2 linked regions of the Ancylobacter polymorphus genome follow. The protein of the gene in region 1 interacts with the protein of each later gene in a pairwise test. Links are inferred from orthologs where the notes say so. Each region holds a gene or a part of one and is shown in the gene's direction. Other genes may lie near its edges.

The links. Proteins that work in one complex are often made in the same cells at the same time.
Region 2: the proteins of leuS (region 1) and ligA interact in binary tests that used the Escherichia coli proteins (3 or more experiments, as listed by UniProt). The link is inferred for Ancylobacter polymorphus from one-to-one orthologs.

Annotation. Positions count from the first base shown.
Region 1 is NZ_CP083239.1:1,247,340-1,253,943, reverse strand. Bases 1,388-4,550 are described here. They hold leuS (leucine--tRNA ligase), read left to right. Parts: upstream 1,388-1,728; coding sequence 1,729-4,350; downstream 4,351-4,550. Other genes in these bases: K9D25_RS05895 (hypothetical protein), read left to right, coding at 4,364-4,550; K9D25_RS05905 (YggS family pyridoxal phosphate-dependent enzyme), read right to left, coding at 1,388-1,541. Outside these bases: K9D25_RS05910 (LysR family transcriptional regulator), read left to right, coding at 1-829; more of K9D25_RS05905, read right to left, coding at 843-1,387; more of K9D25_RS05895, read left to right, coding at 4,551-4,963; holA (DNA polymerase III subunit delta), read left to right, coding at 4,968-5,993; K9D25_RS05885 (ParB/RepB/Spo0J family partition protein), read right to left, coding at 6,012-6,604.
Region 2 is NZ_CP083239.1:1,984,160-1,991,308, forward strand. The notes cover bases 2,233-5,160. They hold ligA (NAD-dependent DNA ligase LigA), read left to right. Parts: upstream 2,233-2,597; coding sequence 2,598-4,724; downstream 4,725-5,160. Other genes in these bases: K9D25_RS09285 (ArnT family glycosyltransferase), read left to right, coding at 2,233-2,434; K9D25_RS09295 (cysteine hydrolase family protein), read left to right, coding at 4,782-5,160. In the rest of the region: K9D25_RS09280 (glycosyltransferase), read left to right, coding at 1-911; more of K9D25_RS09285, read left to right, coding at 908-2,232; more of K9D25_RS09295, read left to right, coding at 5,161-5,339; K9D25_RS09300 (DUF3309 domain-containing protein), read right to left, coding at 5,431-5,583; K9D25_RS09305 (aminopeptidase P family protein), read right to left, coding at 5,677-7,149. UniProt on the Escherichia coli protein: DNA ligase that catalyzes the formation of phosphodiester linkages between 5'-phosphoryl and 3'-hydroxyl groups in double-stranded DNA using NAD as a coenzyme and as the energy source for the reaction.

The DNA of each region.
Region 1 (6,604 bases):
GCGGGACATCCACCTCACCCCTTCCGCCACCAGCGCGGCCATCGCGGCACTGGAGGCGCGCCACGCCACCAAGCTGTTCGACCGGGTGGGGCGCGGCATCGTGCTCACCGAAGCCGGGCGGCTGTTCCTGCCCGAGGCGCGCGCCGTGCTGGCCCGCGCCAGCGCCGCCGAGAAGGTGCTGGCCGACCTTGCCGGGCTGGTGCATGGCACGCTGGCGCTGGCCGGCAGCCAGACCGTGGCCAATTACTGGCTGCCGCCGCTGATCGAGGCCTATCGCCGCCGCTATCCCGGCGTTTCCGTGAGCCTTTCCATCGGCAACACCGATTTCGTCGCCGCCCTCGTGCAGGAGGGCGCCGCCGATCTCGGCTTCATCGAGGGCGGCATCGAGACCCCGGTGCTGGCCACTGCCGCGGTGGCCGAGGACGAAATGGTGCTGGTGGCGCCGGTGACGCATCCCTGGCACTGGCGTCCGCCCCTCTCCCCGGCCGAGCTGATCGACGGACCCTGGGTGCTGCGCGAGCCGGGCTCCGGCACCCGCGCCATGCTGGAAGCCTATCTCGACGCGGCGGGAATCGCGCCCGGCGCCTTGCGCGTCGTGCTCGACTATCCCTCCAACGAGGCGGTGCGGGCGGCGGTGGAAGCCGGCAGCGGGGTGACGGTAATCTCGCGCCGGGTGGTGGACGGCGCCATCCGCGCCGGCACCATGGCGCTGATCGACTACCCCCTGCCCGCGCGCCCCTTCCTCTCGCTGCGCCACCGCGAGCGCTACACCACCAAGGCGGCGCAGGCCTTTCTCGCGCTGGCCGGGGAGGACCGGGCCAGCGCCTAGCGATTGCCGGCGCCTAGCGGTGGCCGAAGATGGCGCTGCCGACCCGCACATGGGTGGCCCCCAGCGTGATGGCGGTCTCGTAGTCGCCGCTCATGCCCATGGACAGCGTCTTCAGCCCATAGCGCGCGGCGATCTTCGCCAGCAGGGCGAAATGCGGCGCCGCCGGCTCGTCGGCGGGGGGAATGCACATCAGCCCCTCGATCGCCAGCCCGTGCGCATCGCGGCATTGGGCGAGAAAGGCGTCGACCTCATGCGGGGCGACGCCGGCCTTTTGCGGCTCCTCGCCAGTATTGACCTGCACCAGCAGGCGCGGCGCCGGCGGGGCGCCCTCGCGCGCCAATTCCTTCGCCAGCGCGGCGGCGAGCGAGGGGCGGTCCAGCGTCTGGATCACGTCGAAGAGGGAAAGCGCCTCGCGCACCTTGTTGGTCTGCAGCGGACCGATGAGATGGAGTTCGAGATCGGGATGGGCCACGCGCAGCGCCGGCCATTTCCCCGCCGTCTCCTGCACGCGGTTTTCGCCGAAGCGGCGCTGGCCGGCGGCGATGACGGGGGCGATGTCTTCCGGCCCGAAGGTCTTCGACACCGCGATCAGCTCAACCGAGGCGGGATCGCGCCCGGCATCCACGCAGGCCTGGGCGATGCGGGCGCGCACCTCGTCCAGCCGGGCGGTGATCGCGGTCGCGGCAGCGGTCTCGTCGCGGATGGGGTCCATGGCGCTCTCCTGCTTCGGGCACCGACCAGATACGCCAATCGCGCCCGCGCGCAAACGCGCGCGTCGCGCAATACCCCGCAGCGCAGCGAAAGGTTGACCGGGAACGCGACTTGGTGCCTAGTCCGGCGCCATTACCTGAACCCTTGCGGCACTTTCTCCGACGTCCGCCTATCCAAGAAGCCTGTCCATGAGCACCGAGCGCTACAACGCCCGCGAGGCCGAGCCCCGCTGGCAGAAGATCTGGGACGAACGCGGCATCTACCGCACCCGCAACGACGATCCGCGTCCCAAATACTATGTGCTCGAAATGTTCCCCTACCCCTCGGGGCGCATCCATATCGGCCATGGCCGCAATTATGTGATGGGCGACGTGGTGGCGCGCTTCAAGCGCATGAAGGGGTTCAACGTGCTCCACCCCATGGGCTGGGACGCGTTCGGCCTGCCGGCGGAAAATGCCGCCATCGAGCGCAAGACGCATCCGGGCAAGTGGACCTACGAGAACATCGCCACCATGCGCGAGCAGCTGAAGCTGCTCGGCCTGTCGCTCGACTGGTCGCGCGAGATCGCCACCTGCGATCCCTCCTATTATGGCGAGCAGCAGCGCATCTTCCTCGATTTCCTCAAAGGCGGCTTCGTCTACCGCCGCGAGAGCGAGGTGAACTGGGACCCGGTCGACAACACCGTGCTCGCCAATGAGCAGGTGATCGACGGGCGCGGCTGGCGTTCCGGCGCGCTGGTGGAACGGCGCAAGCTGGCGCAGTGGTTCTTCCGGATTTCCGACGCCTCCGAGGAACTGCTCGCCGGGCTCGACACGCTGGAGCGCTGGCCCGACAAGGTGCGGCTGATGCAGCGCAACTGGATCGGCCGCTCGGAAGGGCTGCATGTGCGCTTCGCGCTGGCCGATGCGCCGGAGGACCTGCCCGCCGAGATCAAGGTCTACACCACGCGGCCGGACACGCTGTTCGGCGCCGCCTTCCTCGCCCTTTCCCCCGGCCACCCCGTGACCGAGACCCTGGCGGCGGGCAACCCGGCGCTGGCGAGCTTCGTCGAGGAATGCCGGCGCGGCGGCACCTCCACCGCCGAAATCGAGACCCAGGAAAAGATGGGCTTCGACACCGGGCTGAAGGTGCGCCACCCCTTGGGCGGGCCGGATCTGCCGGTCTATGTCGCCAATTTCGTGCTGATGGAATACGGCACCGGCGCCATTTTCGGCTGCCCGGCGCATGACCAGCGCGACCATGACTTCGCCCGCAAATACGCCCTGCCGATCACCCCGGTCGTGCTGCCGCCCGATGTCGACCCCGCCGGTTTCTCGGTGGCGGAGGCGCCCTATGAGGGCGAGGGCGTGCTGTTCAATTCCGGCTTCCTCGACGGCCTCACCGTGCCGGCGGCGAAGGAAAAGGTGGCGCTGCGGCTGGAGAACGAGATTCTCGGCAACGCGCCCGTCGGCGAGCGGGCGGTGAATTACCGCCTGCGCGACTGGGGCATTTCGCGCCAGCGCTATTGGGGTTGCCCGATCCCGATCATCCATTGCGACACCTGCGGCCCGGTGCCGGTGCCGGACGACCAGCTGCCCGTCAAGCTGCCGGAGGACGTGTCCTTCGACCAGCCCGGCAACCCGCTGGACCGCCACCCAAGCTGGAAGCATGTGAACTGCCCGAACTGCGGCGCGCCGGCCCGGCGCGAAACCGACACGATGGATACGTTCGTCGATTCCTCCTGGTACTTCGCCCGTTTCGCCGCCGAGCCCGGCACCGCGCCGCTGCAGAAGGGCGCCGCCGACCAGTGGCTGCCGGTGGACCAGTATATTGGCGGCATCGAGCACGCGATCCTGCACCTGCTCTATTCCCGCTTCTTCATTCGCACGCTCAAAAAGCTCGGCCGCGTCTCGGTGGCCGAGCCCTTCGCCGGCCTGTTCACGCAGGGCATGATCGTCCACGAGACCTATAAGGACGCGGAAGGCCGCTGGCTGTTCCCCGAAGAGGTGGAACGCGACGCCGCCGGCCAGCCGGTGAAGGTGGGCACCGGCGAGAAGGTGACCGTCGGCGCGCCGGAGAAGATGTCGAAGTCGAAGAAGAATGTCGTGCCGCCGGAAGTGGTGGCCGACACCTATGGCGTCGACAGCGCCCGCTGGTTCATGCTTTCCGACACCCCGCCCGAGCGCGACAGCGAATGGACGGACAAGGGCATCGAGGGCGCCTGGCGCTTCGTGCAGCGCGTGTGGCGCCTCGTCGGCGACACCGTCGCGCTGGTGCCGGGCGACGTGGCGCGGCCGGATGATTTCGGCGCCGAATCGCTCGCGCTGCGCCGCGCGTCGCACAAGCTGGCGGCGCAGGTGGCCGAGGATATCGAGCGGCTGCGCTTCAACGTGGCGGTCGCGCGCGTGCACGCCTTCGCCAATGTGTTCGGCGACGCTCTGACGGGCGCGCGCAAGACGGCGGAAGCCGGCGCGCTGGCGCCCGACCTCGCCTTCGCCCTGCGCGAGGCGGCGGGCTTCCTCGTTTCCGTGGTGGCGCCGATGGTGCCGCATCTCGCCGAGGAATGCGGGCAGGTGCTGAACGGCGCCGGGCTGATGGCGCAGGCGCACTGGCCCGAAGTCGAGGCCGCGCTGCTGGTGGACGACACCGTTACGCTGCCGATTCAGATCAATGGCAAGCGTCGCGGCGAGATCGTGGTGCCGAAGGAGGCCAGCCCCGCCGAGGTGGAGAAGGCGGTGCTCGCCCTCGACCTGATCGCGCAGGCCCTCGACGGACGCGCCCCGAAGCGTATCATCGTCGTGCCGCAAAGGATTGTGAATGTCGTCGCCTGACCGGAGGAACACGATGCCCTCACGCCGCCGCCTGCTCGGTCTCGCCGGGGCGGGACTGCTCGCCCTTTCCACGGCGGGCTGTTTCCAGCCCATGTATGCCGAGACCACGCCCGGCCAGGGCTCGTCCTTGCAGGACAGTCTGAGCCAGGTGGAAGTGGTGTTCGCGCAGGGCCGTGTCGCCGACGAGGTGCGCAACGACCTGATCTTCGCCCTGACCGGCGGCGCCGGCAATCCGACGGGCGTGCCCTACAAGCTGTTCCTCGACGTGGCGAGCAAGACCAACCAGGCCTCCGTCGTCAGCCCGCTCACCGGCCTGCCGGAAGTGGAGATCGTCTCGGTGGATGTCTCGTGGAAGCTGTTCGACGCCGGCAATCTCAAGACGCCGCTGCGCACCGGCAAGGCCAGCGGCAAGGCCTCGCTCGACAGCGGCTATCAGCGCTTCGCCCGCGCCCGCGCCATACGCGACGCCGAGAACCGCTCCGCCACCGTCGCCGCCGAATCGATCAAGAGCCAGCTCGCCTCCTTTTTTGTCACTGGCGGTGCGACGCCCGCCGCCCCGGGCGCCACGGCCCCTGTGACCACCGCGCCGCTGACTGCCGCGCCGAAGAGCTGAGGCCATGGTCGCCGTCCGGCCGGGCGATGTCGAGGCGACGCTCAGCCGCCTCGATCCGCTGCGCCCCGTGCTGCTGCTGTTCGGCCCGGATAGCGGCCTGGTGCGCGAGCGCGCCAAGGCCTATCTCGCCCGCGCCAGCGCCGGTTCCGACGATCCTTTCGGCCTGATCCGGCTCGACGGCGACGAAATCTCCGGCGATCCCGGACGGCTGGTCGACGAGGCCGGCACGGTGGCGCTGTTTGGCGGCCGCCGCGTGGTCTCGCTGCGCGTCGGCTCGCGCAATGTGGTGCCGGCGGTGGAAGCGCTGCTGGCTCAGCCGCCGGAGCAGGCGATCGTTGTGATTGAGGCCGGCGACCTCAAGCGCGGCCAAGGCTTGCGCGCGCTGTGCGAAGCCTCGCCGCATGCGCTGGCCATCGCCTGCTATGCCGATAGCGAGCGTGACCTTAGCCGGCTTATCGACACCATGATGGCCGAGGCCGGCACCCAGCTCGACCGCGACGCGCGCGGCGAACTGATGGCGCTGCTCGGCGGCGACCGCATGGCCTCGCGCGGCGAGATCGCCAAGCTGCTGCTTTACGCCGCCGGCGAGCCGCGCATCACCAGCGCCCATGTGCGCGCCATTGTCGGCGACGCCTCCAGTCTCGCGCTGGACGAGATCGCCGACGCCACCTTTGCCGGCCAGCCCGCCGACATGGCGAGCGCCTTCGCCAAGGCGACCGGCGAAGGCATGCGGGCGGATATCGTGCTGGGGGCGGTGTGCCGCACGGCGCAGGCGCTGCACCAGATGCGCCTTGCCGTTGAAGCCGGCGGCAGTGTCGAGCGGGCGGTGGAAGGCGCGCGGCCGGCGATCCATTTCCGCCGCAAGCCCTTCATCGAGAAGGCGCTGCGCAGCTGGACCGTCGCCCGGCTGGAGACGGCGCTGTTCGCGCTGGACGACGCGCTTCTCGCCGCCCGCCGCAATGCCGCGCTCGGCCCGGCCATCGCCGAGCGGGCGCTGCTGCAGGTGGCGGCGCAGGCGCGGCGCGGCTGAGGCGCGGAGGGCGCGGGCTCAGACGCCGGCGAGGCGGCGGCAGACCTCGTCGAGCTGATCGAGCGAGGAATAGCGGATGCGGATCTCGCCCGCCTCGCCGTCATGCTTCAGCGTCACGCTCAACCCCAGCTCGTCGGAGAGCCGGCGCTGCAGCGCGGCGGTGTCGGCATCGAGCGCGGGGTGCTTCGGCTTCTTTGGCGGCTTGCCGGCCGCTTCCGCCTTGGCGACGTTGAGCTCCTGCGCCAGCGCCTCGATGGCGCGCACATTCATGCCCTGCTCGACAATCGCCCGCGCCAGGGCTTCGGGATCATCCTGGGTCAGCAGCGCCCGCGCGTGGCCGGCGGACAGGCGGCCATCGGCGAGATAGGCCTTCACCGGCTCCGGCAGGCGCAGCAGGCGCATCGTATTGGCGACATGGCTGCGGCTCTTGCCGATGACGCGGGCGAGATCGTTCTGGGAGTAACCGAACTGGTCGGCGAGCGACTGGTAGCCCGCCGCCTCTTCCAGCGGGTTGAGATCGGCGCGCTGGACATTCTCGATGATGGCGATTTCCAGCGCCTCGCGGTCATTGACCTCGACGACGACGATCGGCACCTCGTGGATGCCGGCCC
Region 2 (7,149 bases), 740 kb from region 1 along the record:
ACCCGCGCATCCGCTGTATCCGCCGCGTCGGCCGGCGCGGCCTCGCCGGCGCGTGCATCGAGGGCATGCTCGCGGCGCAGGCGCCGGTCGTCGCCGTCATGGACGCTGACCTCCAGCATGATGAGAGCCTGCTGCCGCGCATGTTCGAAGCGATGGGCGCGGGTGCCGATGTGGTCGTGGCGACGCGCTACGCCCCCGGCGGCGACGCGGAGGGCTTCAGTGCCTGGCGCGGCCGCGGTAGCCGGCTGGCCACGCTCCTCGCCCAGCGCGTGCTGCATGTGACCTCTTCCGACCCGATGAGCGGCTTCTTCATGCTGCGGCGGGAGACGGTGGAGGAACTGGCACCGAAACTTTCCACGCAGGGCTTCAAGATCCTGCTCGACATTCTCGCCACCGCCAAGGGGCGGCTGAAGGTGACGGAGCTAACCTATAGCTTCGGCGTGCGGCAGAGCGGCGACAGCAAGCTCGACAACAAGGTGTTGATGGATTTTCTCGGCCTGATCGTCGCCAAGGCGACGGGTGGCCTTGTCTCGCTGCGCTTCCTGTCCTTCGCCACAGTGGGCGCGGCGGGGCTCGTCGTCCATCTCGCGGCGCTGCGCATTGGCCTCGGTCTGGCGCTGAGCTTCCTGGTGGCGCAGGCCATCGCCACGATGACGGCGATGACCTTCAACTATCTGCTCAACAATCTGCTGACCTATCGCGATCGCCGCCTGACCGGCTTTGCCTTCCTGCGCGGGCTGCTGGCCTTCTATGCCATTTGCGGGCTGGGCGCGGCGGCCAATGTCGGCGCGGCAGACTGGGCCTTCTACCAGACCAACCAATGGTGGCTTGCCGGCATCGCCGGGGCGTTCATCGGGGCGGTGTGGAACTACGCGATGAGCCGCGCGCTGGTGTGGAAGGACGCGGCGTGAACGCGCCACGAGCCGCCTCGTCGCCGGTTGCCGCCTTGTCGCAGGAGACCGCGGCGCGCGGTGCGCTCGCGTTGATTGGGCTGATGCTGGTGTGGCGGCTGCTGCTCGCCGCTTTCGTGCCGCTTGTACCAGACGAGGCCTATTACGCGCTGTGGGCTCAGGGCCTTTCCGCCGGTTATGTCGATCATCCCCCGATGATCGCGCTGTTCATCCGCGCCGGGCAGGAAATGCTGGGAGATACGCCGCTCGGCATCCGGCTGTTCAGCGTGCTGGCCGCGCTGCCGGCGAGCTGGTTCGTCTGGCGTGCGGCGGCGGAACTGCTGGCGGACAAGCGCGCCGGCGCCCTGGCGGCGGTTCTGTTCAACGCCACCATCTTCGGCTTTCTCGGGCTGACGCTGGCCACGCCGGATGCGCCGCTCGCCCTGTTCTGCGCGGCCATGGTGTGGGGGGCGGCGCGGTTGCTGCGCGCACCCTGCCCGTGGCTGTGGCTCGCCATGGGGCTGGCGACGGGGCTGGCGGCACAGTCGAAATATTCCGGCATCATGCTGGCGGGTGGCTTCGCGCTGGCGGTTTTCGTTCTGCCGCCGCTCCGTCGGCAGTTGCTCACGCCATGGCCATGGCTGGCGGGTGCGCTCGCGCTGCTCGTATTCCTGCCCAATATCGCCTGGAACGCCACGCATGATTGGGCGACATTGACCAAGCAGGGCGGCCGGGTGACGGCGCAGGCACCGTTTCGCCCCGGCTTCCTGCCGGAGTTCGTCGGCTCGCAGATCGCGCTGGCGACCCCGCTCATCTTTCTGTTCGCCGTTCTCGGGCTGCTGCCGGGGCGCGCGGCGGCGATGTTCCGCCCCGGTGCAGGCCGGGCGCTGGTGCTCTTCCTGCTGTTCGTGCCGCTGGCCTATTTCCTCGTGCATGCGCTGCGGTCGCGCGTCGAGGGCAACTGGGTCGGCTTTCTCTACCCGCTCGTTGCTATTGCGGCGGCGGCGGGCATGCTGGCCCCGGCCGGCAGCGGGTGGTTGGGGCGAAGCCTGCCGGGCCTGGCGCGGGCGACGTTGCCCTTGGCCTTTGGTCTCATTCTGGCGCTGGGCCTTCACGCGCTGTTCGTGCCCACCACGCTCGCCGGCAACAAGGACGCCATCGTGCGTATGACGCGCGGCTGGCCGGCGTTCGCCGCCGAAATCGACACGCGCCGGCGGGAGATCGGCGCGACCGCGATCCTCACCAATGATTACCAGATGACCGCCATGCTGAAGCGGGAACTGCCGGGTGTGACCGTGCGGCAATTCGATGAGCGTCAGCGTTATGCTTTCATGGACGAGTCCGAGCCGCCCAGCCTGAAAGGGCCGCTGCTCCTCGTGCTCTCCACCTACCGCTCCTTCAACGAGATCGCCGCTGTCTATGGACGAACGGATCTCGGTGAGGTGTCGCGGCGTTTTCGCGACGTGACCATGCCGCCGGTGCGGCTGTTCCGGCTCGATCCGGTGGTGTCGTCCCCGCCGAGCCCGGTGTCTTCCGCGCCCTGATCGCGAGGCTTGAGCCGGCGGGCGATTTCTGGAAAGGGAGAGGGCCCCCGGCGGTGCCCCGCCCAAGCCTGCGGTGAGTGTGATGTCGCGATCCCAAACGTCTTCTTCCGTCACGCCGGCCGACGACCTGCCGAATGTGGCCGCTGCCGAGGATGTCGCGGCCATGACCGCCGACGAAGCGGCGCGTGCGCACGCAAAGCTGGGCGAGGAGATCGCCGGCCATGACCGGCGCTATTACCAGGACGACGCGCCGACCGTCTCCGATGCGGCGTATGACGCGCTGCGCCGGCGCTATGAGGCGATCGAGGCACAGTTTCCCGAATTGCGCGGCATGGACAGCCTCTCGGAGAAGGTCGGGGCCGCGCCTTCCGCCAAATTCGCCAAGGTGCGCCATGCGGTGCCGATGCTCTCGCTGGGAAATGCCTTCGCCGACGAGGAGGTGGAGGAATTTGTCGCCCGCGTGCGCCGCTTCCTCGGCCTTGCCGCAGACACGGAGGTGACCTTCACCGCCGAGCCGAAGATCGACGGGCTGTCCTGCTCGCTACGCTACGAGAATGGCGTGTTCGTGCAGGCGGCGACGCGTGGCGACGGCTTCGAGGGCGAGGATGTCACCGCCAATGTCCGCACCATCGGCGAAATTCCCCAGCGGCTGAAGGGCGCGGATGTGCCTGATGTGTTCGAGGTGCGCGGCGAGGTCTATATGGGCCACGACGCCTTCGCCGCCATAAATGAGCGCCAGCAGGAGGCCGGCAAGCCGCTTTTCGCCAATCCGCGCAACGCGGCGGCCGGCAGCCTGCGCCAGCTGGACCCCAAGATCACAGCGAGCCGACCGCTACGCTTCTTCGCCTATGCCTGGGGCGAGGTGAGTGAGGCTGGGCTGCCCGCCGATACGCAGTTCGGCGTCATCGAGGCGTTCAAGCGCTGGGGGCTGCCGACCAACCCGCTCACGGTGCGCTGCCACACGGCGGCGGAGCTGCTGGCGCATTACCGCCTGATCGGTGAGCAGCGGGCCATGCTCGGCTATGACATTGACGGCGTCGTCTACAAGGTCGACAGCCTCGCGCTGCAGGGGCGGCTCGGTTTTGTCTCCCGTTCGCCGCGCTGGGCGCTGGCGCACAAGTTTCCGGCGCAGCGGGCGGTGACCCGGCTGGAGCGCATCGAAATCCAGGTCGGGCGCACCGGCGCGCTGACCCCGGTCGCCAAACTCACCCCGGTGACGGTGGGCGGCGTCGTGGTCTCCAACGCCTCGTTGCACAATGAGGATTATATTCGCGGCATCGGCGGCAATGGCGAGCCGATCCGCGGTGGAGTCGATATTCGCGAGGGCGATTGGGTGGTGATCCAGCGCGCCGGCGATGTGATTCCTCAAGTGGTAGCGGTCGAGACCGAGCGCCGTCCCGCCGATGCCAGACCCTACGCCTTCCCCACCCTCTGCCCCGCCTGCGGCTCCCATGCCGTGCGCGAGGAGGGCGAGGCGGTGCGCCGCTGCACGGGCGGGCTCATCTGCCCGGCGCAGGCGGTGGAGCGCATCCGCCATTTTGTCTCGCGCGACGCCTTCGACATCGAAGGGCTGGGCGAGAAGCAGGTGCAGGCCTTCTATGAGGCTGGGCTGGTGAAGCAGCCGGCGGATATCTTCACGCTGGAGGCCCGCGATTCGGCCCCCGGAGCGCTCACCCGGCTCAAGAACCGCGAGGGCTGGGGCGAGACCTCGGCGAAGAATCTGTTCGCCGCCATCGCCTCGCGCCGGCAGGTGCCGGTGAACCGTTTCCTCTACGCGCTCGGCATCCGTCATGTCGGCGAAACCAATGCCAAGCGCCTGCTGCGCCATTTCCCAACCATCGAGGCACTGCGCGAGACGGCGCTGGCGGCGATACCCCCTGGCGAGGCGCACCCCAAGGGCAACGAGGCCTGGCAGGAGATCATAGGCATCGAGGGCATCGGCGCGGTGGTGGCGGAGGCGGTGGTCGATTTCTTCGGTGAGCCGAACAACCAGGCGGCAGTCGAGGCGCTGCTGGGCGAGGTGACGCCCGAGCCCATGGAAGCGGTCGCCAGCGCTGGTGCGGTCAACGGCAAGACCGTGGTGTTCACCGGCGCGCTGGAGAAGATGACCCGCGACGAGGCCAAGGCCATGGCCGAGCGGCTGGGCGCCAAAGTGGCAGGCTCCGTGTCGAAGAAGACCGATTACGTCGTCGCCGGCGCCGATGCGGGCACCAAGCTCGCCAAGGCCCGGGAACTGGGCGTGGCGGTGCTCACCGAGGACGAGTGGCTGGCTCTGGCCGGCGCCAGTTGACAGGGAAGCTGCGCTGGGGGGACCTTGGCTCCCCTTTTACGACCACCGGAGCTTGCCGTGTCTGACACCGCGCTTCTCATCATCGACCTGCAGAACGACTATTTCCCTGGTGGCCGCTTCCCGCTGGAAGGTACCGCCGCTGCTGCCGCGAAGGCTGGGGAACTTCTCGCCTTGGCGCGCGAAGCTGGCGCCGGGGTGGTGCATGTGCGTCATGAAATGACTGGTGAGGACTCGCCATTCTTCACGCGAGGCACGCCGGGCGCGGAAATCCACGCCAGCCTCGCACCGCAAGAGGGGGAGCCGGTCGTGGTGAAGGAGGAGGTGAACGCCTTCCTGCGCACCGATCTCGACAGCCTGCTGCGCGGGCAGGGCGTCAGCCGCCTGGTGATCGTCGGCGCGATGAGCCATATGTGCGTGGATGCGGCGAGCCGGGCGGCGCTCGATCTCGGCTATGAGGTCACGCTTGCGCATGACGCGACGGCGACGCTGCCGCTGGCGTTCAATGGCAAGGAAGTGCCCGCGCCCGCCGTGCAGGCGGCGATGATGGCGGCACTGGAATTCGCCGGCGCGAAGGTGGTGCCGGCTTCGGAGGCCGCGGCGGTGCTGCGCGGCTGACTACTCACCGCGACGCCGCGCCCGTTTCGTAGACACGAAAAAGCCGCCGCGGGGGGAGACGCGGCGGCTTTTCCACTCCGGTGCGCGACGGTCAGAGGCGCCCGGTCAGCATCATCACGATCAGAATCACCAGCAGGATGGTGACGAGACCGCTGGGGCCATAGCCCCAATTGCGGCTGTAGCCCCAGCTCGGCAGGGCGCCAATAAGGATCAGGATAAGAATAACGATAAGAATGGTGGTCATCGTCGAGTCTCCAGCCGTCCCGTTACATCGGTCGCGGGGATAATGCCGGTCATCGACGATGGTTCCATTGAACCATTACCTATTTTCCCGCCGTCAGCGCGCCAGCGGTGCCGTGGCGGCCTCCAGCCAGAGCCGGGTCGGCGCGTCGACCAGCGGGCCGATCTCCGCCTGCACTCGGGCATGATAGGCATCGAGCCAGGCGATCTCCTCGGCTGTGAGCAAAGCGGGCTCGATCCCGCGCCGGTCGAACGGGGCCAGCGTCAGCGTCTCGAAGGCCAACAGCGTACGCTCCGCCCCCTCGATCACCGGCCCGTCGACGACGATTTCCAGATTTTCCAGCCGAATGCCGTAAGCGCCCGTCTTGTAGTAGCCGGGCTCGTTGGAGAGCACCATGCCGCGCGCCAGCGGCACCGTGCCGACCTTGGAAATCCGCGCCGGCCCCTCATGCACCGAGAGATAGGCGCCGACGCCATGGCCGGTGCCGTGGTCGAAATCCAGCCCCGCCGCCCAGAGGTGCTGTCGGGCGAAGCTGTCGAGCTGCGCGCCCGAGGTGCCGAGCGGGAACACGGCCCGTGCAATCGCGATGTGCCCCTTCAGCACCCGGGTGAAGCGGTCGCGCATTTCCGCGCTCGCCGTGCCGACGACGAGAGTGCGGGTCACATCGGTGGTGCCGTCCTCATACTGCGCGCCGGAATCGATGAGGAACAGCTCATCCGGGCGGATGGGCCGGTTGGTCGCCTCGCTGACGCGGTAATGCACGATGGCGCCGTTCGGCCCGGCGCCGGAGATGCTGGGGAAGGAAATATCCTTGAGCACGCCCGTCTCGCGCCGGAAGCTCTCCAGCGCACAGACCGCGTCGATCTCGGTCAGCCCGCCTTTCGGCGCTTCCGTGTCAAACCAGGCGAGGAACCGGGCGAGCGCCGCGCCGTCGCGCCGGTGCGCGGCCCGCATGCCCTCAAGCTCGGCGGCATTCTTTGCCGCTTGCATCAGCGCGACCGGGCTCACTCCGTTGGAGACCTTCCCGCCAGCGGCCTCGATCCGTGCCGCCAGAAGCGCCGGAGCGGTTGCCTGATCGAGCCGGACGGTGGCGCCGCCGGCGGCGGCCATCTCCACGGCACGTTCCAACAGCACCGGCTCGGCAATCTCGGCGATGGGCGCGAGGGCATCGCGTACCGCGTTGGAGAGTTTGCGGGCGTCGATGAACAGCGTCGGCCGTCCGCTGCGGGGAATCAGCGCCCAAGACAGCGGTAGCGGTGTGAAGTTCACGTCGCCGCCGCGAATGTTGAAGGTCCAGGCGACGGAATGCGGGTCGGAGATGACCAACGCATCGAGCTTCTGCTCGCCGAGCGCCTTCTGCACCCGGCCGATCTTATCGGCGGCGCTTTCGCCGGCCAGCGCCGGATCGCGTAGCGTCACGGGGGCGAGCGGGGGCGCCGGACGATCGCGCCACACCGCGTCCACCGGGTTGCCGTCCACTGCCACCAGCACCCCGCCGGCAGCGGAGGCGGCGCGGCGCAGCTTCTGCTCGCTGTCTACCGTCGTCAGCCAGGGGTCGTATCCGAAATG